DNA from 3 places in the Cupriavidus necator N-1 genome. Region 2 is predicted to be linked to each of the others. Evidence: predicted binding sites of a transcription regulator. Region 2 holds the regulator's gene; each other region holds the start of a gene.
What was found. Region 2 encodes sigma-54, which starts transcription at its own class of promoters, with help from an activator protein. Its sites were predicted from a motif close to TGGCANGNAANCTGCTTT; they were not measured.
Positions count from the first base shown of each region.

Region 1: the regulator sigma-54 is predicted to act here: its motif matches at 3,334-3,351, upstream of CNE_RS23020 (PQQ-dependent methanol/ethanol family dehydrogenase).
Region 3: the regulator sigma-54 is predicted to act here: its motif matches at 5,321-5,338, upstream of CNE_RS05485 (circularly permuted type 2 ATP-grasp protein).

Region 1 is NC_015723.1:1,066,693-1,073,967, reverse strand. It holds gene CNE_RS23030 (IS256 family transposase) at 1-1,003, opposite strand, end outside; gene CNE_RS23025 (c-type cytochrome) at 1,083-1,406, opposite strand; gene CNE_RS23020 (PQQ-dependent methanol/ethanol family dehydrogenase) at 1,527-3,269, opposite strand; gene CNE_RS23015 (quinoprotein relay system zinc metallohydrolase 1) at 3,471-4,442, opposite strand; gene CNE_RS23010 (quinoprotein dehydrogenase-associated SoxYZ-like carrier) at 4,439-5,218, opposite strand; gene CNE_RS23005 (ABC transporter permease) at 5,236-6,048, opposite strand; gene CNE_RS23000 (type 1 periplasmic-binding domain-containing protein) at 6,056-7,261, opposite strand; gene CNE_RS22995 (PQQ-dependent catabolism-associated beta-propeller protein) at 7,254-7,275, opposite strand, start outside.
Region 2 is NC_015726.1:391,708-398,982, forward strand. It holds gene mutY (A/G-specific adenine glycosylase) at 1-328, shown strand, start outside; gene CNE_RS01950 (LON peptidase substrate-binding domain-containing protein) at 352-1,011, opposite strand; gene rapZ (RNase adapter RapZ) at 1,103-1,987, opposite strand; gene CNE_RS01960 (PsiF family protein) at 2,105-2,497, opposite strand; gene hprK (HPr(Ser) kinase/phosphatase) at 2,660-3,631, opposite strand; gene ptsN (PTS IIA-like nitrogen regulatory protein PtsN) at 3,712-4,167, opposite strand; gene hpf (ribosome hibernation-promoting factor, HPF/YfiA family) at 4,623-4,973, opposite strand; gene CNE_RS01980 (RNA polymerase factor sigma-54) at 5,022-6,503, opposite strand; gene lptB (LPS export ABC transporter ATP-binding protein) at 6,639-7,275, opposite strand, start outside.
Region 3 is NC_015726.1:1,153,683-1,160,957, reverse strand. It holds gene CNE_RS05505 (alpha/beta fold hydrolase) at 1-753, opposite strand, end outside; gene CNE_RS05500 (proteasome-type protease) at 776-1,597, opposite strand; gene CNE_RS05495 (transglutaminase family protein) at 1,713-2,552, opposite strand; gene CNE_RS05490 (alpha-E domain-containing protein) at 2,600-3,553, opposite strand; gene CNE_RS05485 (circularly permuted type 2 ATP-grasp protein) at 3,621-5,096, opposite strand; gene CNE_RS05480 (gluconokinase) at 5,422-5,928, opposite strand; gene edd (phosphogluconate dehydratase) at 6,078-7,275, opposite strand, start outside.

The sequences.
Region 1 (7,275 bases), on a different replicon from region 2:
ACGGGATGACCTGCTCCCATTGCCGCCGCCACATGTCGGCCACCGTCGGGAATTTGCGGCCCCAGTCGCTGCCGGCAAAGGCATCCAGCGCAGTCGCAGCGGCATCGGCCGTGGCAGCCTGGTAAATCGGCTTGAGCGCGGTCGCCAGGCCCTTGCGATCCTTCCAGCTCGCCAGGTTGAGCGAGTTGCGGATCAGGTGGACGATGCAGGTCTGGATTTGCGCGGCCGGGTAGACGGCCTCGATGGCCTGGGGGAAGCCGCGCAGGCCATCGACCACGGCGACCAGGATGTCGTCCAGGCCGCGGTTTTTCAGCTCGTTGAAGACCTTGAGCCAGAACTTGGCGCCTTCGGTCTGCTCGATCCACAGGCCGAGGACTTCCTTGCGCCCATCGGCGCGGATGCCCAGCGCGAGGTACACCGCCTTGTTCCTGACGGTGCCTTCGTCGCGGATCTTCAGGCGCAGCGCGTCGAAGTAGACAATGGGGTACATCGCCTCCAGCGGGCGCTGCTGCCATTGGTCGACCTCGGCCAGCACTTCGTCGGTGATGGTGGAAATCAGGTCAGGCGAGACCTGCAGCCCATACAGTTCCTGCAAATGGCCCTGAATCTCACGCACGCTCATCCCGCGTGCATACATGCTGATTACGTGGTCGTCGAAGCCGGACAGCCGGCGTTGGTACTTGGCGACCAGTTGCGGCTCGAAGGTGGCTTGCCGGTCGCGCGGAATGTCCAGTTCCAGCTCGCCGTTGGGCGTGATGACGGTCTTTGCACTGCTGCCGTTGCGGTGATTGCCGCTCTTGCCTTGCTTGGCCTCGCTGGCCAGATGGTGCGTCAGTTCGGCGGCAAGCATACGCTCGGCCAACTGCTTCTTGAGCAGGCCGGCCAAGCCTGATTCACCGAGAATCGACTCGGCGTCCTTGTTCTGTACCTGAGCCAGCAGTTGATCGATCAACTCATCCGGAAACAGCTTCGGCGCGCTCGATTTCTTTCTCTTCTTGGTCATGCTTGTTGTTTCGGTCATAAGGCGTTTCTTTCGATATCGTCTCATGACCTCAACACACAAGAAATCTGACAGGCTCGCCTCAGCTGGCACTCAACACCCACTCCGCCAGCTTCTTCGCGTCATCCTCGCCAAGGCTGCCATGCGGCGGCATCGGAATCCGCCCCCACACGCCCTTGCCGCCTTCGCGGATCTTCTTTGCCAGCCGCTCCGCCGCCTGGCTGTCGCCCTTGTACTTGGCGGCCACCTCGGCAAACCCCGGCCCCACCAGCTTTGACTGCATGCCATGGCAGGAAAAGCAGCCGCTCTTGTCGGCCAGGGCCTGCATGTCGGCGGCCGTGCCGGCCAGTGCCGCGCCCGGCAGCAGCGCCGAAACCACCGCCAGCGCCATCCATTCCTTCTTCATACCTGTGTCCCTCTTCGTCCCATTTCGACCCGTTTCGTCCTGTTGCAACCGCGCCCGGCGCACGCCGCGCACCCATGATGCGATGCGCGCGTGCGCCGGACCGTGTCACCTCCCGCCGGCTCAACTCTTGTGCAGCTTGAACACCCACACCGAGCCGCCCTGCTCCAGGAAGTTCACGCGCTTGGCCACCTCGCCGCCCCACAGCGGCACCGCACCGCCCCAGCCGGACACCACCGCCACGTACTGCTCGCCGTTCTCTTCCCAAGTGACCGGGGGCGCCACCACGCCGCTGCCGGTCTGGAACTGCCACAGCTCCTTGCCGGTCCTGGCGTCGGCCGCCTTCAGGTAGCCTTCCGGCGTGCCCCAGAACACCAGCCCGCCGGCGGTGGTCATCACCCCGCCCCACAGCGGCGCGCTGTTCTTGACCTCCCACATGATCTTGCCGGTCTTGGGGTTGATGGCCCGCAACGTGCCGATATAGTCCTCGTTCAGCGGACGGATGGTGAAGCCCGCGCCCAGGAAGGCAGCACCCTTCTTGTAGCTGATGGGCTCGTTCCAGATATCCATGCCCCACTCGTTGGCGGGCACGTAGAACAGGCCGGTCTGCGGGCTGTAAGCCATCGGCTGCTGGTTCTTGCCGCCAAGGAAGCCCGGCGCGGCAAACACGGACTTGCCCTTCTTCTCGTCGCTGCCGGCGGCGGGGTCGCCGGGACGGCCTTCGGCGATGTAGTTGGGGCGGCCGCTCTTCAGGTCGATGCCGGTGGCCCAGGTGATCTTCTTGACGAAGGGGAAGGCGTTGACCAGCTTGCCGCTGGCCGCGTCGTTGACGTAGAAGAAGCCATTGCGGTCAGCCTTGCCGCCCATGCGCTTGCCGTCCAGGTCGAAGGTCACGAACTCATTGACGCCATCGAAATCCCAGCCGTCGTTCGGGGTGTTCTGGTAGTGCCAGACGATCTTGCCGGTGGCGGGATCCAGCGCCACCGTCGAGGCCGAGTAGAGGTTGTCGCCCTTGCGGATATGGCTGTTCCACGGGCCCGGATTGCCGGTGCCGAAGTACACCAGCCCGGTGGCCGGATCATAGGTGCCGCCCAGCCAGGTGGCGGCGCCGCCGGTCTTCCAGGTCTCGCCCGGCCAGCTTGCGTTGGCGGTGCCGGTCACGCCGTTCTCGGTCTTGTTGCCGTCCTTGTCGTACTTGTAGCCCATATGGCCTTCCACCACCGGCCGCGACCACACCAGCTGCCCGGTTTTGGCATCGCGCGCCTCGACCCGGCCCACCACGCCGAACTCGCCGCCCGAGATGCCGGTCAGCACCATGCCCTTGACGATCATGGGCGCCGCCGTGTACGAATAGCCGGCAGCGTAGTCTTCCAGCTTCTCCTTCCACACCACCTTGCCGGTCTTCTGGTCCAGCGCCACCAGCTGCGCATCGAGCGTGCCGAAGATCACCAGGTTGTCGTAGAGTGCCGCACCGCGGTTCACCACGTCGCAGCACGGCATGATGCCTTCGGGCAGCCGGTGCTCATACTTCCAGAGCTTGCGCCCGGTCTTCAGGTCCAGCGCATAGATGCGCGAATACGAGGCCGTCACGAACATCTTGCCGTCATGGATCAGCGGCTGCGATTCCTGCCCGCGCTGCTTCTCGCCGCCAAACGAGAACGACCACGCCGGCACCAGCTGCCCGACGTTCTTCGTATTGATGCGCGACAGCGTGGAATAGCGCTGGCCTTGCGGGCCCATGCCCCACGACAACACATCGCCGGGGCTCTTTGCGTCGTTCTCGATCATGGCATCGGTCACTGCCGCCTGCGCGGCCAGACTGGCCGCGGCAGCCGCAACCGCCATCACTACTCGTAACGTCCTCATTGCCATCTCCTCTCTTGTTTTGGGTTTCCCTGGTGCGCCACTGCGCCACACACCAGACATGCCTTTGGCAATTCCCATGCCAGTCGCATCCCCGCACCAGCACGCCGGTTGCGGCCCCGCTGCGTGATGGCAGCCGTGCCAGCGCGCAACACTGCGTTGCAGCTGCTCCAGAATTGAACAGCCCGCCACGGCTGGCCGGCGTCAGTGCCCAAGCGCGGCTTCCTCGCGCGCCGGGTAGAGATGGCCGACGTTGTGCAGGTACTCCGCGGGCATCGCGGCCCAGTGCGCGTAGGGCTGCGGCACCGGCATCGCCATGACCTCGGCCAGGTCCCGCCCCTGCGCCGCGGCCTCGCGCAGGCGCGTATCCAGCCATTGCAGGTAACCGCGCGTCTGCGCGATGGCCTCTGCGCCGCCGCCGGCCGCAGGCACTGGCCCGTGGCTGGGGACCAGCACGCGCGCCCCGCTGTCGGCCAGCAGCGCCTGCAGCCGGTCCAGGCTGGCCAGCCAGCGGCCGATATCCGCGTGCGGCGTGGTCGGAATGCGTTGCCGGAACACCAGTCCGCCGGCAAAGACCACGCCCGCGCTGTGGTCCAGCACCACCAGGTCGTCGCCGGTATGGCCGTCCAGGCGCACGAGCTCCAGCGTATGGCGCCCGATCGTGCGGCGGCCCGGCGCCAGCGCGTGGGCAGCCGGCACGGACTCGGTGCCGCGCATCCAGTCGCCGCACAGGCGGTAGAGGTTGTCGGCATAAGCGGCGCCCTCGCGCCGCGCCCCGTCGATGGTGCCGGCCAGGGCGCTGCCGCGCACATCGGCATAGGCCTGGTTGCCGAAGAAATAGTCTGGATGCAGGTTCAGGTTCAGCACCAGCCGCACCGGGGCGGCCGTGACCGATGCAATCGCCTTGCGCTGCTGCTCGCCATACAGCCGCGACGGGCCGGTGTTGATGACCACCACGCCGTCGCCGGTGTCGATAAACGCCGTATTGATGATGTTGCAGCCGTTGCCGGGCGCGAAGTCGGCATTGGCGCCTTCCAGCAGCCACACGCCCGCGGCGATCTCGCGCGGGGCCAGGCGGTAGTCAGGAGGCTGCAGCGCGGCCTGCTGGGCGAGTGCCGGCGGCACGGGCTGGCCCGCCAGGCATAGCAGCAACCACAGTAGCAATCGTCGCTTCATGGGGACACCCGCGCCGCGATGCGGTTGCCGTTGTTGTCGTGGCCGGCCACCGTCATGCCCGGCGGCACGGCATCGCGCAGGTCGAAGGAGAAGATCGGATTCTCGGCAACCGGCTCATGCAGCGTCAGTCGCAGCAGCGGCTGCCGGGCCGCGTCATTCAGGACCAGGGTCTCGATATGGAACGCCGGGATGCCTGCCGCCAGGCCGGTATCCATCGGATGCATCACGCGCAGCCGCACGCGTGCCGCGGCCCCGCCGAAGCCCGGGAACACGCGCGCGTCCACGCGGTTGAGCGTGCGGCTCCAGCTGCCGTCGCGGCGCGTGGCGCCGGGCACCGTGCAGCCCCCGCCGCCGGCATCGACCAGCACGCTGCCGACATGCCAGGTGCCATCGCGCGTGCGCGCCGCCACCCGCACCGGCGATGCCTGTTCCAGCTTGAAGCGGAACGACAGCGACGGGCGCACCCGCAGCGGTTCGAACGCCAGCACCTCGCGGATCGGGTTGCGGTCCACCGCCACCACGATGCGATCCACTTCGCCCAGCGCCGAGGCATCGAAGGCGATCGGCACGCGCATGGGGTCTTCCGCAAACGCCGGCCCGGTCACCCTGACGCGGCTGTCGAACACCACCGGGCCAGTCTGCAGCAGCTCCTTCTGGATCCAGGCCCATTGCGGCGACTGCAGCGGATCGCTGTGCGCGATGACGGCGTCCGCTGCCCCGGCAGCCGGTACCGCCGGACTGGCCATGCCCAGTGCGGCCGCCATCAGCAGGACCATGCCCCGCGTCCGGCGCCTCATGCCTGCTGCCCCCGGCGCGCCATGCCGCGCTGCGGGTCGTAGCCCTGCAGCGCCAGCGCGAAGAACACCACCGCGCTGCCCGCCACCACCGCCAGGCTCAGCGGTGCCACCTGCCCGTACAGCGCAAAGCGGATCGCCTCGACCGCGTGGGTGAAGGGATTGAAGCGGGCCAGCTGGTACACCAGCTCCGCGCCCGACTCCTGCAGCTTCCACAGCGGATACAGCGCCGAGCTGATGAAGAACATCGGGAAGATCACGAAGTTCATGGTGCCGGCAAAGTTCTCGAGCTGGCGCACATGGACCGACAGCAGCAGGCCCAGCGCGCCCAGCATCAGCGCGGCCAGCGCCATGGCGCCCGTCGCCGCCAGCAGGTGCAGGGACTCGAAGCGGATGCCGAAGGCCATCGCCACCAGCAGGAACGCGGCCATCTGCAGCAGCGACAGCACCGTGCCCGCCGCCAGCTTGCAACCCAGCAGCCAGCCCCGCGGCAGCGGCGCGGTCAGCAGCAGCCGCATCACGCCCATCTCGCGGTCGTACACCATGGCCAGCGACGACTGCATGCCGTTGAACAGCGCGATCATGCCCAGCAGTCCGGGCGCCACGTAGATCTTGTATTCGATGTAGGTGTCATAGGGCGGCGCAATGGCGACGCCCAGCGCGTTCTGGAAGCCCGCGGCAAACACGAGCAGCCACAGCAGCGGGCGCACCAGCGACGACAGCAGGCGCCCGGGCTGGCGCAGGTACTTGCGCAGCTCGCGCCCGCAAACCGCGCGCAGCGCGCGCCAGCGATGGATCAGGATGGAGGCCATGGGTGCGCTACGCGGATGGGGTCCGGCACGCCGTGTCGGCTTCATCGGCGCCCAGGGTGTCGAGGTTGTTCTTCGGATGCAGCACGCCTTCCACCGGGGCCATGCCGACCACGCCGTCAGGGTGAGCCAGCAACACCGGCTGGCGCAGCTGGCGGTCCCAGCGGCGGAACGACAGTGGCGGCCCCTTGAAGCCGTCCACCACCACCTGCCCGGCGGCAAGCGCCTGCGCCTGTCCGGCAAACCCGGCCCTGGGCAGGCGCGCCACGCTCTCGGCGATGGCCTTGACCGCCACCCATGCAGCCCAGTCGTAGCCGGTCATCGGACGGCCCGCCGCCCGCATGAAGCGCCGGTTGAGCTGCGGCCCGCCATTGCGCTCCCAGGCCCAGTGCCACGCCTGCGCGCCCAGCCCGCTGGCGCCCACCACCGGGCGCGGCAGCAGCGTGGCGTAGGGCACGCCGCGGGCGAACTCGCCGTCGGCATCGGCCACCACCACCACGTCATAGTCCACGCCGCCGGTCAGCAGGCCGAGGTTGGCCTGGTCGCGCTCACGCGGGTCGTTGGACAGCCTGAAGGTGCGCTGCCCCGACCAGGCAATGCCAAAGCGCCGCGCCGACATCACCAGCGCATCGCGCTGCGCCGCATCGGCCGCGGACGGGCCGCTCAGCAGCAGGGCGCGGCGCCATTTGCGCAACACCAGGTACTGCATCAGCGCATCCGCGCGCATGCGCAGGCTGGGCAGCGTGTGCAGCAGCACCGGCGCGCAGCCGGCGCCGCGCAACGCGTCGTCATCGGCGGACACGTTGAACAACAAGGCCTCGCCCGGCCTGACCGCGCCCGCGGCCGCCCTGACCGACGCCGACGGCAGGTCCAGCAGGATATAGCGCGTGCCCTGCCGCGCCAGCGCAGCGACCAGCGGGGCCACCTCGGCGCCGGTGCGGGCTTCCTGGGCTTCCAGCCTGAGCGACTGGCCCGCGGCCTCGAGCGCCACGCGCGCTTCCGCGGCCGCCACCTGGGCGCCGTCGAGCGCACGGCCCTGCGGCTGGCCGGGATAGCGCTGCGCCAGGCGCCGGGGCGCATAGCGCGCGTCGTCGGCCTGCGACACGACCGCCACGCGCACCTCGGCAGCGTGCACCGCGGCAGGCAGCCACGCCAACGCCATGGCGCCCAACCCGGCACGCCACCACTGCCACCACGCACGCGAGCGCTCAGTCATCGATCGCCACCGAA
Region 2 (7,275 bases):
GCTGTGGAGCCTGCCTGAGATGCCGGTCGACAGCGTGCCCTTCGACGCGGAAGTCGCCGAGGCGGCGGCGCTCGACTATGCCAGAGCCTTCGGCAAGCCCGCGCGCGCCGCGCTGACCGGCGAGCTGACCCATGTGTTCACGCACTTCCGCCTGCTGATCCGTGCCATCCGGGTCGATGTGAGTGCGGACGGCGCAAGCCTGATGGCGCAGGACAGCGCCGCGGAAGCCGCGCAGCGCTGGATCTCGCTTGACGATCTCGATGCGGTGGGGACGCCCGCGCCGGTGCGCAGGCTGCTGGAGGACCAGGCGCGCGGCGGGCTGTTCTGAAGTCTGGGGTTGGGGATCCGCGCCTAGAGCATGTGGTTCTGGCGCATGTAGCGGTGCACGATCTCGATGCGCATGCCGGCATCGGGCAGCGCCATCAGCATCTGCTTGGCCTTGAGCGGCACCGGCAGCAACTCACACAGCCGGTTGGCGACCCAGCTCGGGTCGTCCCACAGGTAGGGCTCGTCGAACGGCAGCCGGTCAGGGTGCTCGGCGTGCAGCCGCGTGACAATGCGCCGCAGCGCATCCAGGCATTCGCCCAGCAGCTCCAGCTTGCAGTCGATGATGTCGGGGGGCAGCACCTCGGCGCGGGCGACCAGCAGGCCGTCGTCGCGGGTGTCATGGCTGACGATATGGAAGCGCTCGCGGCCGCGCGCGCGGATCAGCAGCACGCCCAGCTGCTCCATGTTGCAGTCGACGATTTCCGCCAGGCAGCCGACCAGCTCGGGCACGGTAGGCTGGTCCGGCCGGGCCACTTCCTCGCCGCTTTCGATCAGGCAAACGCCAAAGGGTGTGTTGTCGCGCAAGCAGTTGCGCACCATGTCGACATAGCGCGCCTCGAACACGCGCAATGGCAGCCGTCCACCGGGAAACAGCACGGTGTGCAACGGGAACAGCGGCAGGTTGTCGAGCGTCCGTGGCGGAACTTCTGATCCCGTGGGACGGTAGAGGTCGGTCGAGGACATGCAGTGCCAGCTTGGGTATCGCGCAGCAATGGGCCAGCCGGCCAACGCGGTGCGCAGATGCCAGTGATGCCAGTGGGCAGTCCCGCCTGCGTCAGCCCGCCGGTGCGAGCTCTCGGTGTCTCACCAGCACATTACCATGCGCCCGGAAGTAGTTGGCAAGCCTTTCCGTAATATAGACCGAGCGATGCTGCCCGCCGGTGCAGCCGATCGCAACGGTCAGGTAGCTGCGGTTGTCGGCAATGAAGCTTGGCAGCCACTTTTCCACATAGGCGCGGATATCCTCGGCCATTGCCAGCACCATTGGCTGGGCCTGCAGGAAGTCGATCACCGGCGTGTCACGCCCCGTCAGCGGGCGCAAGGCCAGGTCGTAATAGGGGTTGGGCAGCGAGCGCACGTCGAACACCATGTCCGCATCGCTGGGCACGCCATGCTTGAAGCCGAACGACTCGAACAGCAGCGTCAGCCGCTGGCTGTCGTCGCGGATCAGCTCCTTGATCCAGCTGCGCAGCGTATTGGTGCGCACATTGCTGGTGTCGATGCGGTGCGCGGCCTCGGCCAGCGGGCTCAGCAGCGCGCGCTCCATCTCGATCGCTTCCATCAGCGCGGTGTCGTTGAAGGCCGGTTCAACGCCAGGGCCCGGCATGCCGTCGGTACGCACCGACAGCGGGTGGCGGCGGCGCGTCTCGGAATAGCGCTGCACCAGTGCGTCGGTGCTGGCGGTCAGGAACACCACCTCGACCTGGTGCTCCGCGGCCAGCGCGCGCACGGTGTCGGGCAGCTGGTCGAGCGACTCGCGGCTGCGGATGTCAGTGGCGACGCCCAGGTGCGTATAGCCCTGGCTGTCGAGGTAGCGGGTCAGTTCCGGGATGAACTGAGCCGGCAGGTTGTCCACGCAGTAGTAGCCTGCGTCTTCGAGCACGTTCAGTGCGACGGACTTGCCGGAACCGGATATGCCGGTGATGAGGATGATGCGCATAGCAACTGAAGCATAGCATCACGTGATGAAGGCGTCATGACACCACGCACAAAGCAAGCATGGCGAACCTCGCGGTTCGCCATGCTTTTGCCGTCAGTTTGCGGCGCTGGGTGCGGCTCAGGCTGCCTTGGACAGGCATTCCTTCATGTAGGCCTTGTATTCGTCGCCCTTCTTGCCCTTGCCCGACTTGCTGCAGGAAGCCATTTTCTCCTGCTGGGTCTTGGACGCGCCCTTGGACAGGCATTCCTTCATGAACGCCTTGCGTTCGTCGCCCTTCTTGCCGGCGGCTTGCGTATTGCAGGCCTTCATCTTGTCCTGCTGGGCGTTGGCTGCGGGCTTGTCCGGGGTAGCCGGGGTGGCGGGCGTGGCAGGCATGGCCGGCGTTGCCGGTGCGGTGGCCGCTGGCTTGGCTGGCGTGGCGGGGGTTGCCGGCGTGGCCGTGGTCTGTGCAAAAGCGCTGGCGGCGATCATCGGGGTGACCAGCGCGCACATCGCGATCAGTTTCTTCATGCTTGCTCTCCTGGGTGTGGAAAACTTCATGGCCGCGCGCCATTGCCGGCGTTGCAGCTTCCGTAACGGGCGCGATGCCCATTACAGCACAAAACGGAGCATGCCTGAAGCACGTTGACGTTCTGCGTCAACGCCGTTGTAAGCAAATGAAAACGCTGGGGCTCAGAGCAGGCGGCCCTGGCCGCGCGAAACCGCATCGGCCTGCATCGCGGCGCGCTGCCGGTCCATGAAGTCGCGCAGCGTATCGATGCCGCGCAGGCGCAGGATGGTGTTGCGCACCGCGGCCTCGACCAGCACGGCCAGGTTGCGCCCGGCCGCCACCTGGATCTTGACCATGTGGATCGGCAGGCCCAGCACGTCCAGGTATTGCGAATCGAGCGGCAGCCGCTCGAACTCGCCGTCGTTGCGGCGCACCAACTGCACCACCAGTTTGATCTTCATCTTCCGCCGCACCGCGGTCTCACCGAAGATGGTCTTGATGTCGAGCAGGCCCAGGCCGCGCACTTCAAGCAGGTTCTGCAGCAGCGGCGGGCAGCGGCCTTCGATAAAATCCGGCCCCAGGCGCACGAAGTCCACGGCATCGTCGGCCACCAGCCCGTGGCCGCGCGAGATCAGTTCCAGGCCCAGTTCGCTCTTGCCCAGGCCCGATTCGCCCATGATCAGCACGCCCATGCCCAGGATGTCGAGGAAGACCCCGTGCATGGTCACGCGCGGCGCGGAGATGCGCGACAGGTACAGGCGCAAGTGGTCGATCACCGCGGCCGACGACACCGGCGTGGTGAACAGCGGCGTGGACGAGCGCGTGCAGCGCAGTTCCAGGTCGGGCGGCGGCTCCATGCCGTCGGCGATCACCAGGAAGGGCGGCTCCAACAGGATCAGCTCGCCCATCTGGCGCTTGCGGGTCTCATCGTCCAGCCGCTGGTAATAAGTGATTTCGGGCTTGCCGAGCACCTGGATGCGGTTGGGGTGGATCAGGTTCAGGTGGCCCACCAGGTCGGCGGCGGAGGTGGCTTCGCGGGCGAACTCCACGTCGAAGGCGCGGTCCGCGCCTTCCAGGCCGGCCACCCACGAGAGTTTGATGTCGGCTGCGTTGTCGTCGAAGATGGACTGGGAGGTGACGCCGGTGAGTTCCATGCGGTATGACTGGTGGGGCGGTTTGCGAAGCGCCTGGCGCCTGCCCGGTCTGGTGCCGGCCCGCCTGGGGGATCAGGGGATCAGGGATGCCATGCGATCAGCAGCTGATGGACGGCATCGGGCGTCGGCAGCGTGGCCAGTCCTTCGCGCATGTCGCGGTCGGAAAGCAGTTGCGCGATTTCTGACAGGATTTCCAGGTGCTGCTGCGTAGCCTGTTCGGGCACCAGCAGGAAGATCAGCAGCGATACCGGCTTGCCATCCGGCGATTCGAACGGAATCGGCTCGGCCAGGCGCATGAAGGCGGCCAGCGGCTGCTTCAGGCCCTTGATGCGGCCGTGCGGGATCGCCACGCCGGCGCCCAGGCCGGTGGATCCCAGCGACTCGCGCGCGAACAGGTTGTCCGTCACGATGGCGCGCGCCACACCATGGTTGTTCTCGAAGAGGAGCCCGGCCTGCTCGAACACACGCTTCTTGCTGGTGACGCTGACGTCCAGGGTGATGTTGCCGGGTGGCAGCAATTTGGCCAAACGATTCATGGGCGATGCGCAGGATTTCAGTTAGCGGGCAGATCGTTCCGCGGGGCAGTGGGCTGGCTCCGGGCTGCCGTTGGCCTGGCCGGAGGCGTCCGGCCCATTATAGAGCAGCGACTACCCCCGTATTGTGCAGCGCAGCGGGGCAAGCCGGTGCAGAACGATACATGGTGATGCAATCGTGCCTCCGGGCCGGGAGCCGGCGCACCGATGCGGGGCGCGGCCAGGATTCCCTCTCTTTGTATGGCGCAGCATACACCTTGGCGCTGCGCTTGCGAACACTCTTGCCCATTCGGGTGAAAAGCGTTGGCTCCGGCGCCACAGCCGGGCCGCACCGCCAGTGCGGGCGCGGCATGCCGGCGGCAACCCGGAACGCAAGGGCGCAAAAAAGCCGCGCTTCGTGGCGCGGCTTGCCTGTTCAATCCTGATTCAGCAGCCCGCTGCGGGGCTGCCGGGCACGGTCATTGCTGCATTTGCGCTGCGGCCATCTGGTACTTGACCGCTTCGCGGTCGTGGCCTTGCACGCGATCCTTGTAGCGGATCACCTGACGGTCCAGCTTGTCGACGAGTGCGTCGATCGCTGCATATAGGTCTTCGTGATGCGCCTCGACAAAGATGTCCTTGCCCTTGAGATGTAGATTAATTTCCGCGTACTGACGCCGGTCCTTTTCCTTGTGGTTGTCGACAGAGAGCAGCACGCTAACGCCAATGACCTGATCGAAATGCCTGACGATTCGCTCCAGCTTCGTTTCCACGTACTCACGCAGAGGGGGCGTGATGTCCAGGTGGTGTCCACTGATCTTGAAGTTCATAGCGCTTCTCCTTCTGAAAGAGCCTCACCAGGCAGGCGGTGGGCTCGGCTACAAAGACTTGCGGAGATTGACTGCGGGGATCTTCAGGGCTTCGCGATACTTGGCAACAGTGCGGCGCGCAACAACAAAGCCTTGCTCACCCAGCAGTTCGGCAATGCGACTGTCGGAAAGGGGATTCCTCGGGTCTTCGGCTCCTATCAGTTGCTTGATCAAGGCGCGGATGGCCGTTGATGAAGCCGCGCCACCGGTTTCGGTGGACACGTGGCTGCCGAAGAAGTACTTCAGTTCGAAAGTACCCATCGGCGTTGCCATGTATTTATTGGTCGTCACCCGGGAGATGGTTGACTCGTGTAAACCCAGTGTATCGGCAATCTCCCGCAAAACCAAGGGGCGCATGGCGATTTCGCCGTGACTGAAAAAGTTCTTTTGACGCTCGACAATGGCCTGCGAGACACGCAGGATTGTGTCGAACCTTTGCTGGATGTTCTTGATCAGCCAGCGCGCCTCTTGCAGCTTTTGCTGCAGTCCGGCCGTGCCGGACTCACCCTTCGCGCCACGCAGGATTTGGGCATACATATCGTTGATGCGCAGCCTCGGCATCACATCCGGATTGAGCTGCGCGATCCAGCCGCCGCCACCCTTGCGCACGAACACGTCCGGCACCACGAAATCCGCTTCCGGGCGGCTGTACGCATGGCCGGGGTAGGGCGCCAGCGAGCGGATCAGTTCGTGTGCGGACTTCAGTGCCACTTCATCTACCTGCAGCGCCTTCTTCAGCCGCGTGTAGTCGCGTACTGCGAGCAACTCCAGGTGATTGCTAACGATGTTCAGCGCCAGTTCGCGTTGCGGGTGCGTCAGGCGTCGCAACTGCAGGGCCAGGCACTCGGCGGCGTTGCGCGCACCCACGCCGGGCGGGTCGAAACTCTGCAGCAGCGTGAGGATGGCGTGGACTTCGTCGATCTCGAACTCGAGTTCTTCCGGCAACTCCGTGCAGATCTCCTCAAGCGATGCGCTCAGGTAGCCATCGTCGTCGAGCGATTCGATCAGGAAGATGGCCAGGCCTTTGTCGCGCGCCGAGATCTTCAGCGGCGTGAGCTGCTCCATCAGGTACTCGCGCAGCGTGGGCTCGGCCTCGCGCAGCTGCATCGGCGTTTTTTCATCCTCGTCGCCCTGGGGGCGGCGGGCAAAGTCGTCCAGGCTCCAGTCGCCGCTGCCGTAGTCGTCGCCGTTGCCGCTGTCGCCATAGCTGTCGTCGTCACCCGCGCCGTCGGCGCGAGCCTCGCCATTGCCCTGGGGCTCAGCCGGGGCGGGCGCCGGTGCGCTCTGCAGGTTGACCGAGCCGTCGGCCGCCACGCGCAGCGGGCTTTCGATCCAGTCGTTCTCGCGCTCGAGCAGCGGGTTTTCCGTCAGCGCCTGTTCGACCTCTTGCTGCAGTTCCAGCGTGGAGAGCTGCAGCAGCCGGATCGACTGCTGCAGTTGCGGGGTCAGGGCCAGATGCTGGGAAAGACGGAGCTGTAGCGACGGTTTCATGCGAGCTATTCTATGCGCATCTTTCCGTTGTTGGAACGGAAATTGCTATCGCTTATGCGGTCCGATCGCCGCTGGCTGTGGGAGGGCCCACGCGCACCCGCGAAGAGGCCTGCCGCTCGCGGGCAGGCCGTTAAGTCACATGCGGAAGTTCTCGCCCAGGTAGACGCGCCGCACTGCATCATTGGCGATGATTTCCTCGGGCTGGCCCGCGGCCAGCACCGTGCCTTCGCTGATGATGTAGGCGTGGTCGCAGATGCCGAGCGTCTCGCGCACGTTGTGGTCGGTGATCAGCACGCCGATATTGCGTGCCTTGAGGAAACTGACGATGCGTTGGATCTCGCCCACGGCGATCGGGTCCACGCCGGCGAAGGGTTCGTCCAGCAGGATGAAGCGCGGCGACGACGCCAGCGCGCGCGCGATTTCCACACGGCGGCGCTCGCCGCCCGACAGCGACAGCGCCGGGTTGTTGCGCAGGTGCGCGATCTGCAGGTCGTCGAGCAGCGAATCCAGGCGGCGCTCGATCTCGGTCTTGGGCAGCGGCTTGCCGTTGCTCACCTGAAGCTCCAGCACCGCGCGGATGTTCTCTTCGACGTTGAGCTTGCGGAACACCGAGGCTTCCTGCGGCAGGTACGACAGCCCCATGCGCGCGCGCTCGTGGATCGGCAGGCCGCTGATGTGGTCGCCGTCGAGCACGATATCGCCTTCGTCCAGCGCCACCAGGCCCACGATCATGTAGAACGAGGTGGTCTTGCCCGCGCCGTTAGGCCCGAGC
Region 3 (7,275 bases), 760 kb from region 2:
CTCCTGCGGCCGCTCCATCGGGTACAGATGGCCGCCTTCGATAAAGCGCAGGTTCGGACCGACCAGCTTGCGGGTGGCACCCAGCCCGCACTGGCGCACCTCGCGGGAACGGGTGCCGGCGACAAAGCCGACCGGCACCGGCGCGCCGCGCGCCACCTTGCGCCCCAGGCTGGTCGGCAGCGTGCGGTAGATCCAGTATTCGACCTCGCGGTCAAAGCGCAGCCGCCGCTCGTTGTCCTTGCCGGTCGGCTCGGTGCCGTGGATGGCGTAGTCGCGCAGCACTTCCTGGTCCCATACCGCGAAGTTGGGCTTGGCGCGGAAGTGTTCCCAGACCGCCTCGGCATCCGGCCAGTGGGTGCGCCGGTTTTTGGTCACCGCCGCCGGGCCGGGCTTTTCGTCCATGCCGAACATCTGGGCGGTCTTCAGCAGCGAAGCACGCCAGCCGGCAATGATCGGCGAATCCAGCATCACCACGCCGCGCACGCGCTCCGGGCGCCGCAGCGCCGCCATCAGCGACAGGAAGCCGCCCAGCGAATGGCCCACCAGCCACACCGGCTCGCGGTACTGGCGGTCAATCTCGCCGAGCAGCTCCTCCACCAGGTGCGGCCAGCCGCGCGTCACCGGGAATTCGGGCTTGTGCCCGTAGCGGTCCACGGCGCGGAATTCGAAGTCGCCGTCCAGTTCGCCGAACAGCTTGCGGTAGGTGGTCACCGGAAAGCCGTTGGCATGGGAAAAATGAATGATCTCGCGCATCGCTTGCTTCCTCGCCCGGCCCTCAGTCCTGGGTACGCGACGGATTGCGCTTGGCGCGCACCGGCTGGCCCCAGCGGTCGGCCTCGCCGGGACGCGCCAGCGAGAATTCGGCGGGCGCGGCCGGATCCCACTCCGGGTTGTGGATCTCGCCGAAGACCTGGCGCAGGCGCTGCCCCCAAGTATCGCGGATCATGCGGAAGTAGGCGTTGCGCTCGTCGATGTTGACGAAGCGCGTCACGCACAGCGTATCGGCCTCATAGACCAGCAGGTCCAGCGGCAGGCCGACCGAGATGTTCGACTTGAGCGTCGAATCCATCGAGATCAGCGCGCATTTGGCCCCCTCGGCCAGCGGCAGCGACGGGTGCACCACGCGGTCGACGATGGGCTTGCCGTACTTGGCCTCGCCGATCTGGAAATAGCAGTTCTCGGGCGTGGCCTCGACAAAATTGCCCGCCGCGTAGATGTTGAACAGGCGCACTCGCTCGCCGCGCACCTGGCCGCCGAAGATCAGGCTGACATTGAATTCGATGCCGGCATCGCGCAGCGCATGCGCATCGCGCTTGTGCACCTGGCGCACCGCCTCGCCGACGATGGAAGCGGCGTCGAACATGTCGCGCGCAGTCCACAGCGAGCGCTTCTCGTCATGGTTCTCGGCCAGGATCTGGCGCACCGACTGGCTGATCGCCAGGTTGCCGGCGGTCATCAGCACCATCACGCGGTCGCCGGGTTCTTCGAACACCGTCATCTTGCGCGACGTGGAGATGGCATCTACCCCCGCATTGGTGCGGGAATCGGACAGGAATACCAGGCCGGCATCCAGCCGCATGGCTACACAGTAAGTCATGGTCTTGTTTTGGCGTGCTTCGCGGCGGCCGGAAGTGGCCAGCCGATGGCCTGCATACCCCGGATTCTAGCGCCGGCGCCGCGGCACCGCGCCCTGTCTGGAATCAGGCACCTAATCAGGGAAAAAGCGGCGTTATGCTCACATCGACTTCAAGCGTCTCGCCGGACCCCCCTTCCAGGATGCCCCTTACCGGTGCAGCCGACGCGTAATCGCGCCCCACCGCGAGGCGTATATGACGCTCGTCGGTCAGGCAGCCGTGGGTGATATCGACGCTGCACCACACCTCGCGCGCCGGGTCCAGGCATACGTCGGCCCAGGCATGGCTGGCCATCTCGATCGCGGCCGGATCGTAGAAGTATCCGCTCACATAGCGTGCCGGGATACCCAGCGCCCGGCACGCCGCCACCATCACCTGCGCCTGGTCCTGGCACACGCCGCTGCCCAGGCTGAAGGCCTCGGCCGCCGAGGTGCCGACGTCAGTGGTGTTGGGCTTGTAGCGCACCCGCTCCGCAATCCCCTGGGCCAGCGCCAGCAGCGCCGGAATCTCGTGCCCGGCCGCCAGGAACGGTGCGGCAAACGCCTGCATCTCCGGCGGAGCCGAGGTCAGTGGCGTGCTGCCGAGGAAGTACAGCGGCGACACCCGCGCTTCGCCGGGGGGCGGTGCGTCGCAGAACGCATGGTGGCCGTCCCGGTCGAGGTCGCCATGCGGCTGCAGCACTTCCACCTCCCCGCTGGCTTCGATCGAAATGGTGCTAGTCGGTCCGGCCACCGTGAAGTTGTGCACGATGTTGCCGAAGCCGTCATGCGCCGCTGACGGATTGCCAGGCGCGACCAGTTGCCAGCGGTGCACGGTCTGCAGCGGGCCCGAACGCGGCTCGAGCCGCACTTCGTGCACGCTGCGGCGCACCGGCTCGGCGTAGCGGTAAACAGTATGGTGGTGGATCTTGTATTTCACGGTATCAGGGCGCGGCGGCGGCACATGGAGGCTGCCGGCGGCCTATCTCAGGCAGCCAGCAGCGGCACGAGGAAGTCCCGGCTGATGCCATTGCCGAGATCGCCGATGCGCTCCAGGAAGCTGGTCAGGTACGCGTGCAGGCCGACAGCGAAAATGTCGTCGATGCGCGCGTACTTCAGGTCGGCGTGGAGTTTACCAGCCTGGCGCTCGGTTTCCGCCGACTGCTGGTTGCGCACCGTGTGCAGGATGGCCACCACCTCGTCCATGCTCGACACCAGCGAGCGCGGCATGTCGGGCCGCAGGATCAGCAGCTCGGCCACGCGCTGCGGCGTAATGACCGCGCGATAGACCTTGCGGTAGACCTCGAAGCCCGATACCGAGCGCAGCACCGCGGCCCAGTGATAGAAATCGTTCTGGTCGCGGTTGGCATCGCTCTCGTCGCTGCCCGATGCCTGGAACTTGACGTCGAGGATCCGCGCGGTGTTGTCGGCGCGCTCCAGGAACGTGCCCAGCCGCATGAAGTGGAAGGCATCGTCCTTGAGCATGGTGCCGAACTGCACCCCGCGCGCCAGGTGCGAGCGGAACTTGACCCATTCGAAGAAGCGCGACGGGTCTTCCTTCAGCACGCCGTCGGCGATCAGGCGCTGCACCTCCAGCCAGGTGGTGTTGACGGTCTCCCAGACCTCGGTGGTCAGCGACCCGCGCACCGCGCGCGCGTTCTCGCGCGCCGCGCGCAGGCAGCTCATGATGGACGAGGCGTTGGTCATGTCGCGCACCATGAAGTCGATCACATCGTCGCGCGACAGCAGCCCGTACTTGTGGTCGAAGACGTCGGTCAGCTCGGAGATATCGAGCATGGCCCACCAGCCCTGCTCGGCCACCTCGGCCGATTGCGGCAGGAGCGAGGTCTGGTAGTTGACGTCGAGCATGCGCGCGGTGTTCTCCGCGCGCTCGGTGTAGCGGGCCATCCAGAACAGGTGGTCGGCGGTGCGGCTCAGCATGCGGGCTCTCCTGGCATGGCGGCGGTCGCCATGGCGGTCATTGCGGCGGTCATCACGTGGTTCGCGTTCATCGTTCCAGCACCCAGGTGTCCTTGGTGCCGCCCCCTTGCGAGGAATTCACCACCAGCGAGCCTTCGCGCAGCGCCACGCGGGTCAGGCCGCCGGGCACCATGCGCACCTCCTTGCCCGACAGCACGAACGGGCGCAGGTCGATATGGCGCGGCGCGATGCCCGACTCCACATAGGTCGGGCAGGTCGACAGCGCCAGCGTCGGCTGCGCGATGTACTGCTCCGGGCGCGCCCTCACTACTTCGCGGAAGGCATCGATCTCGGCCCGCGTCGCGGCCGGGCCGACCAGCATGCCGTAGCCGCCGGCGCCGTGGGTCTCCTTGACCACCAGTTCTTCCATATGGTCCAGCACGTACTGCAGGTCGTCCGGGCGTCGGCACATATAGGTCGGCACGTTGCTGAGGATCGCCTCTTCGCCCAGGTAGAAGCGGATCATGTCGGGCACGTACGGATAGATCGACTTGTCGTCGGCCACGCCCGTGCCAATGGCATTGCAGATGGTCACGTTGCCGGCGCGGTAGACCGACAGCAGGCCGGCCGCGCCCAGCGAGGAATCGTGGCGGAACACCAGCGGGTCGAGGAAGTCGTCGTCGACGCGGCGGTAGATCACGTCGATGCGCTGCGGGCCCTGCGTGGTGCGCATGAACAGGTGGTCGTCCTCGACGAAGAGATCGCTGCCTTCGACCAGCTCCACGCCCATCTGCTGCGCCAGGAAGGCATGCTCGAAGTACGCCGAGTTGTACATGCCCGGTGTCAGCACCACCACGGTAGGATCGGCAATGGCCTGCGGCGACACCCCGCGCAGCATGTCGAGCAACAGGTCAGGATAGTGGGCCACCGGCGCCACGCGGTTGCGCGCGAACAGATCCGGGAACAACCGCATCATCATCTTGCGGTTTTCCAGCATGTACGACACGCCCGAGGGCACGCGCAGGTTGTCTTCCAGCACGTAGAACTCGCCCTCGCCGGCGCGCACCACATCGATGCCGGCCACGTGCGCATAGATGTCGTGCGGCACGTTGACGCCGAGCATCTCGGGCCGGTACTGGGCGTTGTTGTAGATCTGGTCGGGTGGGATCACGCCGGCGCGGATGATGTCCTGGCCGTGGTAGATATCGTGGACAAAGCGGTTGAGCGCGGCCACGCGCTGACGCAGGCCCTTTTCCAGCAGCGCCCATTCGCTGGCCGGGAAGATGCGCGGGACCACGTCGAACGGAATGGTGCGTTCGGTGCCGCTGTTGGCCTCATCCTTGTCGCCGTAGACGGCAAAGGTAATGCCCACGCGCCGGAAGATCAGGTCGGCCTCGGCGCGCTTGTTGCCCATCGTGCTTTCAGACTGCCGCGCCAGCCAGTCAGCGAAATGCCGGTAATGCGGGCGCACCGCGCCTTCAGGCAATGCCTGCCCCGCCTGGATGACTAATTGCGCCCCGTCCGTGCGCCAGTCCAGCATCTCGTCGAAATACCGCCCCGCCATGATGGCCGTTCCTCCATGTCGCGGGCTTCCGGTGCTACCGCTTCATTGCGACTTCGTGGTCGCTACCGGCTGCCCTGGTTTTGCCCTGGCTTTCCTGTCCCCAGCCCGCCGCGCCTGCCCGTTCGGGGCGCCCACGGCGATACTGTCGAGTCACTGGCCCTTTCAGCATACCCGTACCGGCGAATCCCGCAAGCTGGCGGGTGCCGGCCGGCACGGAAAGTGAACTAGCAAGATGTCTGCCAGCGCACGCAAAAACGGCCGCCAGCCAGGCTGGCGGCCGCTTGCGGGCTGCGCGGGAACGAGCCGACCGGAACGGCCGGCGCGGTCAGCGCGCCGCGCCGGCGCCCTGCGACACCGTGGCCTGCAGGATGGTGGCGACCAGCGCCTCGGGGGACTGGCGGATGTCGAGCACCAGCGCGTCGCTGGGCTCTTCCAGCGTATCGAACTGGCTTTGCAGCAGGTCGGGGTTGAAGAAGTGTTCCGTGCGCGCGGACAGGCGCGTGCCGATCAGCGATGCGTCGCCCTTCATGAAGACGAAGGTCACGCCGCCGTCGGGCGGAGTCAGCCGGTCGCGGTAGGCCTGGCGCAATGCCGAGCAGGTGAACACTTGGGTGCGGCCTTCGGCCCGGGCCGCGTCGATGGCGGCACGCATGGCCGCCAGCCACGGCCAGCGGTCTTCGTCGGTCAGCGGGATGCCCGCGTGCATCTTGGCCTTGTTGGCGTCGCTGTGGAATGCATCGGCGTCATGGAAGCCGCAGCCCAGGCGCTGCGCCAGCAACTGGCCGACCGTGGTCTTGCCGCTGCCGGAAACGCCCATCAGGATATAGATCATGTCTGCTCCGTCGGTCTTGGTATCGGATGGTGTCGCCATCCTTGTCTGTCCTTGTCGGTCCAGCTGGGCGTCCTTGCGGCGGCGCAAGGACGCCCGGGGGCGCTGCCGCCCCGCAGGAAACTTCAGGGGAAAATCGGCCTCAGGCCTGGCTATTGTGCGACGGATTGCGCCGCTGCGGTACGTTGGCGCCGGCCTGCGCCGGCCTCGGCATCCGCCTCGGACAGGTCAAGTGCGCTGCCGCCCTCTTCCGCGATGCGCGCGTGGCGCCGGAACAGGCCGAACAGGCCGCGCCCCAGGCTGAATTGCGCGAAATCGTCGTCCGGCGCCGCGGCCAGTTCGCGCGCCGCGAATTCGCCTTCGTCGCCCAGCCACTGCAGCGTGCCGGCAACGGCATCGACACGGATGCGGTCGCCATCGCGCACGCGCGCCAGCGCGCCGCCGGCCAGCGCCTCGGGGCCGACGTGGATCACCGCCGGCACCTTCCCCGACGCGCCGGACATGCGGCCGTCGGTCACCAGCGCCACCTTGTGGCCGGCGTCCTGCAGCGCGCCCAGCACCGGAGTCAGGCGGTGCAGCTCGGGCATGCCGTTGGCGTTCGGCCCCTGGAAACGCACCACCGCGACCAGGTCGCCGGTCAGCTCGCCCGCATCGAAGGCCGCCTGCAGCGCCTCCTGCGCATCGAACACCCGCACCGGGGCTTCGACCACGCGGTGCTCCGGCGCCACCGCCGAGACCTTGATCACGCCGCGGCCCAAGTTGCCCTGCATCAGCCGCAACCCGCCCTCGGCCGAGAAAGGCTCCGCGGCCGTCGCCAGCACCTGCGCGTCGCCGCTGTGCGCCGCGCCGTCGCGCCAGCGCAGCACGCCGTCGGTCATCACCGGCTCCTGCGCATAGCGGGCCAGCCCGGGGCCGGCCACGGTCTGCACGTCCTCGTGCAGCAGACCGGCCTGCAGCAGTTCGCGGATGACGAAGCCGGCGCCGCCCGCGGCATGGAAGTGGTTCACATCGGCCGAGCCATTCGGGTAGACGCGCGCCAGCAGCGGCGTGATGCGTGACAGCAGGTCGAAATCATTCCAGTCGATGACGATGCCCGCGGCGCGCGCCATCGCCACCAGGTGGATGGTGTGGTTGGTGGAGCCGCCGGTCGCCAGCAGGCCGACCATGGCGTTGGCAATGGCGCGTTCGTCAACGATGCGCGCCAGCGGCAGGTATTCGTCGCCGCGCGCGCGCAGGGCGATCGCGCGTTGCGCGGCCGCCGCGGTCAGCGCATCGCGCAGGCCGCTGTCCGGGTGCACGAAGGCCGCGCCCGGCAGGTGCAGGCCCATGATTTCCATCAGGAACTGGTTG